2 regions of the Mesorhizobium sp. P2_D5 genome follow, and region 2 is predicted to be linked to the other one. Evidence: predicted binding sites of a transcription regulator. Region 2 holds the regulator's gene; the other holds the start of a gene.

Region 1 (4,815 bases), on a different contig from region 2:
CAGCACCGAGCCCAGGGAAATCCCGTACCAGATGTTCTGGCCGGCATCCCAGAAGGCCAGCGTCGAATTGATGTCGGCGATTGCGGCCGTCGCCGCCTCCTTGACCGCACCCGAGGCGGTCGCCTCGACCGAGGTGAGCAGCGAAACCGCATCGCGGTCGCCCCGTGCGCCGATCAGCGCGATGGCGGCGAGCTTGTCGGCATCCGGCCGGTCAGAAACCAGGACAGATGCGGCACGGGCCTGTTCGAGCAGGGCCTTGACGCTGGCCACCGTCTCGCTGGCGATCGCGGTGTCCAGCGGCCCAATGTTTGCGGCATCGGGTGTCTTGAACATGGTGTCGGCAGCGGCGATGCGCACGGCCGGATCCTTGGCGCCGAGCGTCAGCGTGCCCAGCGCATCGCGGATGACGCGGCGCAGTGTGTTGTTGACCTTGATCTTGGTGATGTCGTCCTTGGCGGCATCCGCCGACTTCTCGCCGCTCAGCGGATCGAACAGCTCAACGCTGTCGCCGGCTTCCTTGCCGACGAAGACCAGCGAATCCGCCTTGCGGATATAGAGGTTACCGTCGGCAAGTGCCGCAAGCGGTCGTTCGACAGCCGGATCACCTGTGGCCGCCAGGTCGTGGACGACGGTGCCTGTCTCGGAAAAGCCCTTGGCCGTCGCGAATTTGGCGATGATTCCACGCAGATCGGCTTCGCCAGCACCCGACGACGACAGCGTCGCCAGCAGGAACAAAAGCGTCAGGCCAATCGCGCGCAACAGGTTCATCGGCTTCAGGCGACCCTTGAATGTTGAATTGGGCGTCCGGACGGCGGAGGAAACCGTCCGGACGCTGGCGGTCTGAGGTCATGGACCTGCGGTCCTGACCTGGTCAGCCCGGGAGGATCAGTTTGTGCCCTTGCCGCCGCACTTGCCGGTGGCGACATTGAAGTTGCCGCAGGACAGAGGCGCGCGCCAATCGGAGATTAGGTCCTTGGAGTCAGGCAGGTAGTCGGACCATTCATCGCCCATCACCAGGCCCGGCGTACGCGAAACCGTCTCGAACTGGCCGTCGGCCTGGATTTCACCGATCAGCACCGGCTTGGTGATGTGGTGGTTCGGCATCATGGTCGAATAGCCGCCGGTCAGGTTGGGCACGGAAACGCCGATCATGGCGTCGATGACCTTGTCCGGATCGGTGGTGCCGGCCTTCTCGACCGCCTTCACCCACATGTTGAAGCCGATATAGTGGGCTTCCATCGGGTCGTTGGTGGTGCGCTTGTCGTTCTTGATGAACTTGTGCCAGTCGGCGATGAACTTCTTGTTCTCAGGCGTATCGACGCTTTCAAAGTAATTCCAAGCGGCGAGATGGCCAACCAACGGCGCCGTGTCGAGACCGGCAAGCTCTTCTTCGCCGACCGAGAAGGCCATGACCGGAATATCCTCGGCCTTGATGCCTTGGTTGCCGAGTTCCTTGTAGAACGGCACATTGGCGTCGCCGTTGACGGTCGAGACGACGGCGGTCTTCTTGCCGGCCGAACCAAACTTCTTGATTGCTGAAACTTCGGTCTGCCAGTCGGAGAAGCCGAACGGCGTGTAGTTGACCATGATGTCTTCCGCCGCGACGCCCTTGGCCTTCAGATAGGCCTCGAGGATCTTGTTGGTTGTGCGCGGATAAACGTAGTCGGTGCCTTCAAGCACCCAGCGCTTCACCGAACCGCCATCCTCGCTCATCAAATAGTCGACGGCCGGAATGGCCTGCTGGTTCGGCGCCGCACCCGTGTAGAACACGTTGCGCTCGCTTTCCTCGCCCTCATACTGGACGGGATAGAACAGGATGTTGTCGAGCTCGCTGAACACCGGCAGCACTGATTTGCGCGACACCGAGGTCCAGCAGCCGAACACCGCGGCGACCTTGTCCTTGGAGATCAGCTCGCGCGCCTTTTCGGCGAACAGCGGCCAGTTGGAGGCCGGATCGACGACCACAGCTTCGAGCTTCTTGCCAAGCAGGCCACCTTTGGCGTTCTGCTCATCGATGAGCATCAGCATGGCGTCCTTGAGCGTCGTCTCAGAGATCGCCATGGTCCCGGACAGTGAATGGAGAATGCCGACCTTGATCGTGTCGTCGGCCGCCCTGGCAGGCGCGGACATCAACAGGCCGGCGGCAACGACGCTCGCCGAAAACATTTTTGTTATTGTCGAGAAATTACCCCTCATGCCTAACACTCCCAAGCTGGTTGATTGCACCGCAACAATGCAATGCAACCCCCGTGCCAATCGCTCAGGAGATGCCGAATAATGGGTGATAGTTAAACATTATCAGGCGCTTGGTATATTAGCTTTATGAAAACAAAGAAGACCGGTTAAAAATTGATTGAGAGAAATTTGCGCAGCGCACAAGGCGCCTGCCTAATTTTCGCCCAAATTGGCAATGTGCCTAGTTTTTGGCCTTCGCCGGCGGATGTTGCGGCTCGGCGCAGAAATAGGGCAAGCTCGCCCCATCAAACGAGCGACGTCATGGCATCCGGCATTTCACGCATTTTTATCGGCATATTGCTTCTGGCGGCAGCGACCGGCACTGCCCGAGCCGACTTCAGCGACGGTAAGATGCCCGACGGCATCTACCACTGCGAAGTGTACCTGCTTGGCATGTTCCTCGACCTCGGTGACATCACCATCAAGGGCAACGTCTACAGCGGCCCAGTCACCTTCGGGACCGCCCAGCAGGGCTACAATTACCAGATGGATGCAAACGGTGTGATCTCCTGGCTGGGACCGCTCGGCGGATATACGGCTGGCGGCAACTCGCTGTCGCTGACCCAGGCCACGCTCGACGGTCAAAGTGCGCCCTCCTTCGACATCATCATGAGACAGCCCGACGGCGCCTTCACCGCCTCGACCTGCACCAAAGGAAGCGGCCAGTAAGTTATTCCCTGGCAATGGCCGCCGCCTCGGCGGGCCTGCCTCTCTCTCATGTCATCTGGATGTTGCCGAAACTGGATAGGCAGCGGTGCGCCGTCACCATCCACCTTGAGAGGCAGACACAATGGCCAATTCACCGTCTTCATCCTCCCCTGTCATTCGCGACGTCATAGCCGAGCGCGTCTCGCGCCGTACTCTCCTGAAAGGCAGCCTCGCATCTGGTGCTTTGATTGCCGGCGGCAGCTTCGTCGGTTCGTTGTTTGCCGGAGAAACACATGCCGCGGCGCTTTCCACACTTGGCTTTCCCGAGTTGAAGCGCGTCTACGACAAGACCCACGCCGCCGCCGAAGGCTATGAGACCACGATCGTGGCACGCTGGGGCGACCCGCTCGTCGCGGGTCTGCCGGATTTCGACGGCAACAAGGTCGCTGCCGACGAGCAAGAGAAGCGCTTTGGTTACAACTGTGACTACATCGCCTTCCTGCCGCTGCCAAAAGGCACGGTCAATTCCGACCACGGCCTGCTCTGCGTCAACAACGAATACATCTCGCCCAATGTCATGTTTCCCGGCATGACCGAGGATGACGCCGGCAAGACGATGAGCAAGGAACAGGTCGATCTCGGCATGGCCGCCATGGGGCACTCGATCGTCGAAGTGCTGTTGAAGGATGGTAAGTGGTCGTTGGTCGAGGACAGCCCGCTCAACCGCCGCATCACCGCCAACACCGAAATGACCGTTTCCGGTCCGGTTGCCGGCCATGCCTTGATGCAGACCTCGGCCGATGCTACCGGCAAGAAGGTGCTCGGCACCAGTTACAATTGCAGCGGCGGCTTCACTCCGTGGGGCACCGTGCTGACCTGCGAGGAAGGTGTTTCCGACCTGTTCGGCGGCGATCCGAAGAAGGCGCCGAGCGCGGAAATCCTCGATCGTTATGGCTTCGACGGTTCCGACATCTATGGCCGTGGCCGCTTCCACGACCGCTTCAATCTCGACAACGAACCGAACGAGGCCAACCGTTTCGACTGGGTGGTCGAGATCGATCCCTATGATCCCCAGTCCAAGCCGGTGAAGCGCACGGCACTTGGCCGCATGTCGCATGAGGCGTCCACCGTCGTCCTCAACAAGGACGGCCGCGTCGTCGTCTACATGGGCGACGACGATTATTTCGAATACATGTACCGCTTCGTCTCGAACAAGGCTTACGATCCGGCCAAACCGGCCTCCGGCAACGACCTGCTGGACGATGGCGTGCTTTCGGTCGCGCGCTACGACGCCGACGGCTCCATGACCTGGCTGCCGCTGGTTCACGGCCAAGGCAAGCTTACGGCTGAAAACGGCTTTGCCGATCAGGCCGAAGTGCTGCTGAAAACACGGCTGGCGGCGGACGCGCTGGGTGCCACGCCGATGGACCGCCCCGAGGACATTGAGACCAGTCCTGTGACCGGCCGCGTCTATGCGGTGATGACCAAGAACAAGAAGCGCGACCAGTCGAAGGTCAATCCGGCCAACACGCGTCCGGAAAACCTCTGGGGCCACATCGTCGAACTGATCCCGCCAGGCGGCCGCGGCGTGGACGCCGACCATACCGCCGACAAATATGCCTGGGATCTGTTCGTGCTGTGCGGCAACCCGAAGGACGCCGCGGTCGGCGCCACCTTCCATCCGGAAACATCGGACAATGGCTGGTTCGTCTGCCCCGACAACATCACCTTCGATCCGGCCGGCCGGCTCTGGGTGGCGACCGACGGTGCCAATGATTTCGACCTGCCGGACGGCGTCTACGGCGTCGACACCGAAGGCCCGGCGCGTGGCCTGCCGAAGCTGCTGTTCACTTGCCCGCATGGCGCCGAAGCGACCGGCCCTTGCTTTACCCCCGACGGCACGACCTTGTTCCTGTCGGTCCAGCACCCGGC
Region 2 (7,994 bases):
CGCCGAGAGACCATCTTCCGAACAGGAGCAGGCCACATGAGACATTTCATCCGCTCAGCGGTCGTTGCGATTGCAATGGCCACAGCGTCTACCGTCACCCTTTCTGCAGCCATGGCCGCGGACCTTTCCGGCGCCGGCTCGACCTTCATCTATCCGGTGTTCGCCAAGTGGGCCGACACCTACAAGAAAGACACCGGCGTCGGCCTCAACTACCAGTCGATCGGTTCGGGCGGCGGCATCAAGCAGGTCATCGCCAAGACCGTGACCTTCGGCGCCACCGACAAGCCGATGTCCGATGCCGATCTGGAAAAGAACGGCCTCGTGCAGTTCCCGATGGTGATGGGCGGCATCGTGCCGATCGTCAACCTGACGGGCGTCAAGCCGGGCGAACTCATCCTTGACGGCAAGACGATCGCGCAGATCTACCTTGGCGCCATCACCACCTGGGACGACGCCGCGATCAAGGCGCTGAACCCGACCCTGACCCTGCCGTCGACGGCGATCGCCGTCGTCCACCGTTCGGACGGCTCGGGCACGACCTTCAACTTCACCAACTATCTGGTCAAGCTGTCCCCCGACTGGAAGGACAAGGTTGGTTCGGACACCGCCGTCGAATGGCCGACCGGCGTCGGCGCAAAGGGCAGCGAAGGCGTTGCCAACACCGTCAAGCAGACCGACGGCGGCATCGGCTACGTCGAGTATGCCTACGCCAAGCAGAACAACCTGTCGTACTCCAAGATGTTGAACGCCGCGGGCAAGGTCGTCGAGCCGTCGCTCGAATCCTTCGGCTCGGCTGCTTCGAATGCCGACTTCAAGGGCGCGAAGAACTTCAACGTCATCATCACCAACGAACCCGGCGATACCACCTGGCCGATCGCTGCTTCGACCTGGGTGCTGATCCACAAGACCCCCGACGATGCTGCCGCGACCGGCGAAGCGCTGAAGTTCTTTGCCTGGGCCTACAAGGACGGCAAGGAAACCGCCAAGGGTCTCGACTACGTCTCGATCCCCGACAGCGTCGTCGACCTGATCAAGGCTTCGTGGAAGGCCGACATCCAGGCTGACGGCAAGCCCGTCTACGTCGGCGAATAACGTCCCTTGGAAGGAGCGCCGCGCCGCGGCGCTCCTTTTCCCTCAACTCAAAAAAGCCGAGCTTCACATGAGTGCTGTCCAGGAAGCCTTGCCAGCCATTCGAGGTTCGCGCGACGCGACTGTCAGACGTTTCGCGCTGACCGACGCGATCTTTCACGGAATGACCCGTGCCGCAGCCATACTGGTGCTGGTCTTGCTCGGCGGTGTTGCGATCTCGCTGTTTGCCGGCTCCTGGCAAGCCCTGTCGACCTTCGGTTTCTCCTTCCTGACCAGCGAAAGCTGGAATCCGGTGACCGAGAAATTCGGCGCGCTGGCGCCGATCTATGGCACCATCATCACGTCCGCCATCGCCATCCTGATTGCCGTGCCGCTCGGCATCGGCATCGCCATCTTCCTCACCGAGCTTTGCCCGCGCCCGCTGCGGCGCCCGATCGGCATGGCGGTTGAGCTGCTCGCCGGCATCCCTTCGATCATCTACGGCATCTGGGGCCTGTTCGTGCTGGCGCCCTTCCTGCAGACGACCGTGCAGCCCTTCATCATCAGCGTGTTCCACGGCATTCCCGGCCTCAACAGCCTGTTTGCCGGTCCGCCCTACGGCATCGGCCTTTTGACGTCGTCGCTGATCCTTGCCATCATGGTGCTGCCTTTCATCACCTCGATCACCAAGGACGTCTTCGACACGGTGCCGCCGGTGCTGAAAGAGTCCGCCTACGGCATCGGCTGCACGACCTGGGAAGTGACCCGCCGCGTGGTCATTCCCTACACAAGGATCGGCATCATGGGCGGCGTCATGCTCGGCCTCGGCCGCGCGCTCGGCGAAACCATGGCAGTGACCTTCGTCATCGGCAACGCGCATCGCATCAGCACCTCGCTGTTCGCGCCGGCAACGACGATCTCCGCAACCATCGCCAACGAATTCACCGAAGCCGTTGGCGATCTCTACACCTCTTCGCTGGTGGCGCTCGGCCTGATCCTGTTCGTCATCACCTTCCTGATCCTCGCCATCGCACGCTACATGCTGATGCGCATTGACGCCCGCACGGGAGCCTGACCGATGTCGACAGCCACATCGCTTCATCAGAGCCGCAAGAGGAAGAATTCCGTGATGATGACGCTGTGCGTCGCCGCCGCGGGCATCGGACTTGCCTGGCTGGCGCTCATCCTCGGCGCCCTGCTCTACAAGGGCCTGTCCGGCGTCAATCTTGCGGTGTTCACCGAAATGACGCCGCCGCCCGGCGATGCCGGTGGCCTGCTCAACGCCATCTACGGCAGCATCGTGATGACCATTATCGGCGTCGTCGTCGGTACACCAATCGGCGTGCTGGCCGGCACCTACATGGCCGAGTACGGACGCTTTTCGAAGCTCACCACCGTGGTGCGCTTCATCAACGACATCCTTTTGTCGGCGCCGTCGATCATCATCGGCCTGTTCGTCTACGAACTGATGGTCCGGCCGATGGGGCATTTCTCGGCGATCGCCGGCGCCGTCGCGCTTGCCATCCTGGTCATCCCGGTCGTCGTGCGCACCACCGAGGACATGCTCAACCTGGTGCCGAACGCGTTGCGCGAAGCCGGCACTGCGATCGGCGCGCCGCGCTGGGTGGTCATCAAGTCGGTCGCTTACCGCGCCGCCCTTTCCGGCATCGTCACCGGCATATTGCTGTCGATCGCCCGTATCTCCGGCGAGACGGCGCCACTGCTCTTTACAGCGCTCAACAACCAGTTCTGGTCGAGCAATCTCAACGCGCCGATGGCCAGCCTGCCTGTGACCATCTTCCAGTTTGCTCTCAGCCCTTACGAGGAATGGCAGCAACTGGCCTGGACCGGTGCACTCATCATCACATTGACGGTTCTCGCGCTCAGCATCTTTGCTCGCAGCCTGACCGGACGCAGAGAGGACAAATGAGCCAGATGTTGTCTCCAGACATGACGATCGCCGCCGAGGCAATTGCCGGCAAGGCCAAGATCGAGGTCAAGAACCTCAACTTCTACTACGGCCAGAGCAAGGCGCTGAAGGACATCACGCTGTCGCTGCCCGAGCGCAGCGTCACCGCCTTCATCGGACCTTCGGGCTGCGGGAAGTCGACGCTGCTGCGCGTCTTCAACCGCATCTACGAGCTCTATCCCAAGCAGACCGCCGAGGGCCAGGTGCTGCTCGACGGCCAGAACGTTCTCGACCGCTCGCAGGACCTCAATCTGCTGCGGACCAAGATCGGCATGGTATTCCAGAAGCCGACGCCGTTCCCGATGTCGATCTATGAAAACATCGCCTTCGGCGTCAGGCTCTACGAGAAGATCAGCAAGTCCGAGATGGACGGCCGTGTCGAGCAGGCGCTGAAGCGCGCCGCACTGTGGACTGAGGTCAAGGACAAGCTCAACGCCAGCGGCCTCAGCCTCTCCGGCGGCCAGCAGCAGCGACTCTGCATCGCCCGCACCGTGGCGGTGAAGCCGGAAGTCATCCTGCTCGACGAGCCGGCCTCGGCGCTTGACCCGCTGTCGACCGCCAAGATCGAAGAGCTGATCGACGAGTTGCAAGCCGACTACACGATCGTCATCGTCACCCACAACATGCAGCAGGCGGCGCGCGTGTCGAAGCAGACCGCCTTCATGTATCTGGGCGAACTGGTCGAGTTCGACCGCACCGAGAAGATCTTCACGTCGCCCCGCGAGAAGCGCACGCAGGACTACATCACCGGCCGCTTCGGCTGAGCTCAGGCATACGAGGACTAAGATCATGGGCGAACACACAGTCGCTTCTTTCGACGAGGATCTCGGACAGATCAGCAGGCTGATCCGCGACATGGGCGACCTCGCCGGCTCGATGGTCGGCGGCGCCACCAAGGCGCTGTTGAATTCCGACAACGCCCTGGCGCAGCGTGTCGTCTCCGACGATGCGATCATGGACGCGCGCCAGCGCGAGCTCGACGACCGCGCCATCACACTGATCGCCAAGCGTCAGCCGATGGCCGACGATCTGCGTCATGTCGTCGGTTCGATCCGCATGGCCGGCGACCTCGAGCGCATTGGCGACCTTGCCAAGAACATCGCCAAGCGCGTCGGCACCGTCGGCCTCAGCGTCACCCCGCGCGACCTGTCGCACTCCATCGACGCAATGGCGCAGCTGGTGCTGATCCAGGTGCAGGGCGTCATCGAGGAATATACGGCGCGCGACGCCGCGGCGCTGGCGAAGCTGCGCGCCGACGACGAGCGCATCGACGTCAAGTACACCTCGGTGTTCCGCGAACTCCTGACCTATATGATGGAAGACCCGCGCAACATCACCGCCTGCACGCATCTTTTGTTCTGCGCCAAGAACCTCGAACGCATCGGCGATCACGTCACCAACATTGCGGAAAATGCGTATTATGTTTTGACCGGTACGCAGCTGCCCGCCAATCGTCCGAAGCAGGACGAGACGGCGATGTCCGCGCCGGCGGCATGACGGCAGGGGTGACCAGTCGATGATCGCGCCACGCATCATGGTGGTGGAGGACGAGGAGCCGCTTGGCGTGCTCCTGCGCTACAATCTCGAGTCCGAGGGATACCAGGTCGAGGTGGTGACGCGCGGCGACGAAGCCGAAATCCGCCTCCAGGAAAACGTGCCTGACCTGCTGGTGCTCGACTGGATGGTGCCAGCAGTGTCCGGCATCGAACTCTGTCGCCGGCTAAGAATGCGGCCCGAGACCGAGCGGCTGCCGATCATCATGCTGACCGCGCGTGGCGAGGAAAGCGATCGTGTGCGCGGCCTCTCGACCGGCGCCGACGATTATCTGGTCAAGCCGTTCTCGACGCCGGAGTTCATGGCCAGGGTCAAGGCGCTGCTGCGCCGCGCCAAGCCGGAAGTGCTGTCCAGCGTGCTCAAGGTCGGCGACATCGTGCTCGATCGTGAATCGCACAGGGTCTATCGCAAGAAGAGCGAGATTCGGCTCGGACCGACCGAATTCCGCCTGCTCGAATTCATGATGCGCCATCCCGGCCGTGTGTTCTCGCGCAGCCAACTGCTCGACAATGTCTGGGGCGAGACGATCTACATCGACGAACGCACGGTCGACGTGCATGTCGGCCGGCTGCGCAAGGCGGTCAACAATGGCCGCATGCCCGATGTCATCCGCACCATCCGCGGGGCGGGCTACGCAATCCGGGAAGATTAGGGATATGCTGATATTCAGGTGATGCCGGCCTGCGAACGGCAGTTTCCTGCGCTTCCGGTACTCACGGATCCAAATGTCCGCTCCGCTCCGGTTCTTGGAACCCGCCATTCTCGACTCGGCCTAACCTGAATCTCAAAACATCCAGGCGCGCCATTCACGCGACGTTCTTGCCGCCGAGGCCGGACCTCGCCTGCGTGCCGGGCGCGAAAATCTCCTGGTCGACAAAGGTCAATGCCCGCGTGGCGCAGCCTTCGCGGATCAGTGGAAGTTCGTTCGGTTCGGTGTCGAAAGAAATCGATTGCGAATGCTGCCCGCCGGCGGTCTGCGCAATCGCCTCGCGCAATGCCGGCTCGATCAGGTCAAAGGCGGCGGCGCTGACGCCGACCATGGCGACGGGCGCCGGGTCGATCAGCGCGAACAGGCTGCCGAGACCGTAGCCGAGTGCCTCGCCGGCTTTGCGATAGGCCTCGCGCTCGGGTCCATCCCTCTCGCGGGCCGCGGTCGCCAGCGCGCGCATGTCAGCGTCACTGACATCGGCGACCGGTTCCGCGTCCTCACTCATCTGCCTTGCGTTGCGCCAGATGGCGTAGTTGCCGGCATAGGCCTCGACGCAGCCGCGCCGCCCGCAGCGGCACAGCGCGCCGTGTGGCCGATGGATCATATGGCCGAACTCGCCGCCCGAGGAATGAGTGCCGGTGAACAGCTCGCCCTTCAGCACCAGACCCATGCCGATGCCGTGCGACAACAGGATGGCGATGAAGTCGTCGCGGTAGCGATCAGGGTCGCGCCAGCGCAACGCTATCGCCATCATATTGCAGTCGTTCTCCATGGTGGCAGGGATGCCGAACTCGTCCTCGAGTATGTCGGCGAAGGCGATATCGGTGTGCGGCGTGATCGGCGACCACAGCATGGCGCGGGCACGTGTGTCGGTGATGCCCTGGATCGCCAGCGCGATGCGGGCGACACTGCGGACGTCGAGGTCGGGGTCTTCGAGACGACGCCGTACGATGGCAACGCATTCACCGACCAGCGCGTCGCGCGACATGGTCAGCGTGTCCAGCCGGCGCTGTTCCTCGGCGATCACCTGGCCGGCATAGTCGATGACGGCGACCGAGAGGAAGTTCAGTGACAGCACCACGGTCATCACCGCCGCCGCTTCCGGATTGAGGCCGAGGCCGACCTGCGGCCGGCCGCGTTTGAGCGAGCCGGCCTCGCTCGGCTTGCTCTCAGTCAGGATGCCTTCGCCGATGAGGTCGGAGGAGATCGCCGATATGGTCGAATGGCTGAGGCCCGTGGTCGCGGCGATCTCGGTGCGGGACGGCTGTCCGGCGCGGCGCACGGCCGCAATCACCATCGCCCGGTTGCGGCGGCGCAGATCGTCGTGGCGGATTCCGACCGACATGCTTTTTCACATCCTCCCGGTCGCTGTAGCCTTTCGTGCCTCCCGAAGGCCATCAGCGAAGCCTGAAAGCGCGACGCGCTTCAGGCACTTGTTTCTGCGCGTGTCGTTGCCCCAAAACCGCTGCGCACTTTTGGGGCGACATGCGCCAAGCCAAATTCTGGCAGAACCCCACCATCATGTCATTATTTATTCCGGAGCTCGAAAAAAACTCGAAGAGACGTCAAAATCCATCAGAATCGATGTTGACAGCGTTCGGGCGTTGGATCACTATTTTTTCGAGGCTCGAAAAAATAGAGCCTCTGTGCCGGCCTACGGGTCAGTTTGGTCGCGCCATACGCGGCGCAGGGAGGATATTATGAAAAAATTCACAGCCGCCATCCTGGCGGGTGTCGCCATGTCGCTGACGCTGGTGTCGGTCGCGCAGGCGAAGGACAAGGTCATCGGCGTTTCGTGGTCCAACTTCCAGGAAGAGCGCTGGAAGACCGACGAAGCGGCGATGAAGAAGGCCATCGAGGCGGCTGGTGACAAATACATTTCCGCTGATGCGCAGTCCAATCCGGGCAAGCAGCTCACCGACGTCGAGAGCCTGATTTCGCAGGGCGCCAACGCGCTGATCATCCTGGCGCAGGATGCCTCGGCCATCGGCCCGGCGGTGCAGAAGGCATTGGACGAAGGCATTCCGGTCGTCGGCTATGACCGGCTGATCGAGAACAAGAACGTGTTCTACCTGACCTTCGACAACAAGGAAGTCGGCCGCATGCAGGCCCGCGAAGTATTCAAGGTCAAGCCGGAAGGCAACTACGTCTTCATCAAGGGCTCGGGCGCCGATCCGAATGCCGATTTCCTGTTCGCAGGCTCCATGGAAGTGCTCAAGGCAGCCATCGACAGCGGCAAGATCAAGAATGTCGGCGAAGCCTATACGGATGGCTGGCTGCCCGCCAATGCCCAGAAGAACATGGAACAGTTCCTCACCGCCAACGACAACAAGGTCGATGCCGTGGTGGCAGCCAATGATGGCACCGCCGGCGGCGTCGTCGCCGCACTGACGGCGCAAGGGCTGGCAGGATCGGTTCCGGTGTCCGGCCAGGACGGCGACCATGCCGCACTGAACCGCGTCGCACTCGGCACACAGACCGTGTCGGTGTGGAAGGACGCACGCGAACTCGGCAAGAACGCCGCCGAGATCGCCTCGCAGCTGGCCGCTGGCACTGCCCTGGACAGGATCCCGAACGCCGTGAAGTTCACCACGCCCGGCGGCAACGAGACCAACTCGCTGTTCCTGACCCCGATCGCGATCACCAAGGACAATCTCAACGTCGTCATCGACGCCGGCTGGATCAAGAAGGACG

What was found. Region 2 encodes PhoB, which activates phosphate uptake and scavenging genes when phosphate is short. Its sites were predicted from a motif close to TGTCATNNANCTGTCAT; they were not measured.
Region 1: AC1DYW_RS19460 (PhoX family protein) is a predicted target of PhoB. The motif match lies at 2,954-2,970, and genes of this name have one in related genera.

What each region holds. Positions count from the first base shown of each region.
Region 1 is NZ_JBFUEE010000004.1:352,807-357,621, forward strand. Features, by position in the region: gene urtB (urea ABC transporter permease subunit UrtB) at 1-768, opposite strand, end outside; gene urtA (urea ABC transporter substrate-binding protein) at 886-2,196, opposite strand; gene AC1DYW_RS19455 (hypothetical protein) at 2,497-2,904, shown strand; gene AC1DYW_RS19460 (PhoX family protein) at 3,026-4,815, shown strand, end outside.
Region 2 is NZ_JBFUEE010000005.1:401,101-409,094, forward strand. Features, by position in the region: gene pstS (phosphate ABC transporter substrate-binding protein PstS) at 37-1,092, shown strand; gene pstC (phosphate ABC transporter permease subunit PstC) at 1,160-2,143, shown strand; gene pstA (phosphate ABC transporter permease PstA) at 2,147-2,998, shown strand; gene pstB (phosphate ABC transporter ATP-binding protein PstB) at 2,995-3,801, shown strand; gene phoU (phosphate signaling complex protein PhoU) at 3,827-4,534, shown strand; gene phoB (phosphate regulon transcriptional regulator PhoB) at 4,554-5,243, shown strand; gene AC1DYW_RS23350 (ROK family protein) at 5,398-6,645, opposite strand; gene xylF (D-xylose ABC transporter substrate-binding protein) at 7,001-7,994, shown strand, end outside.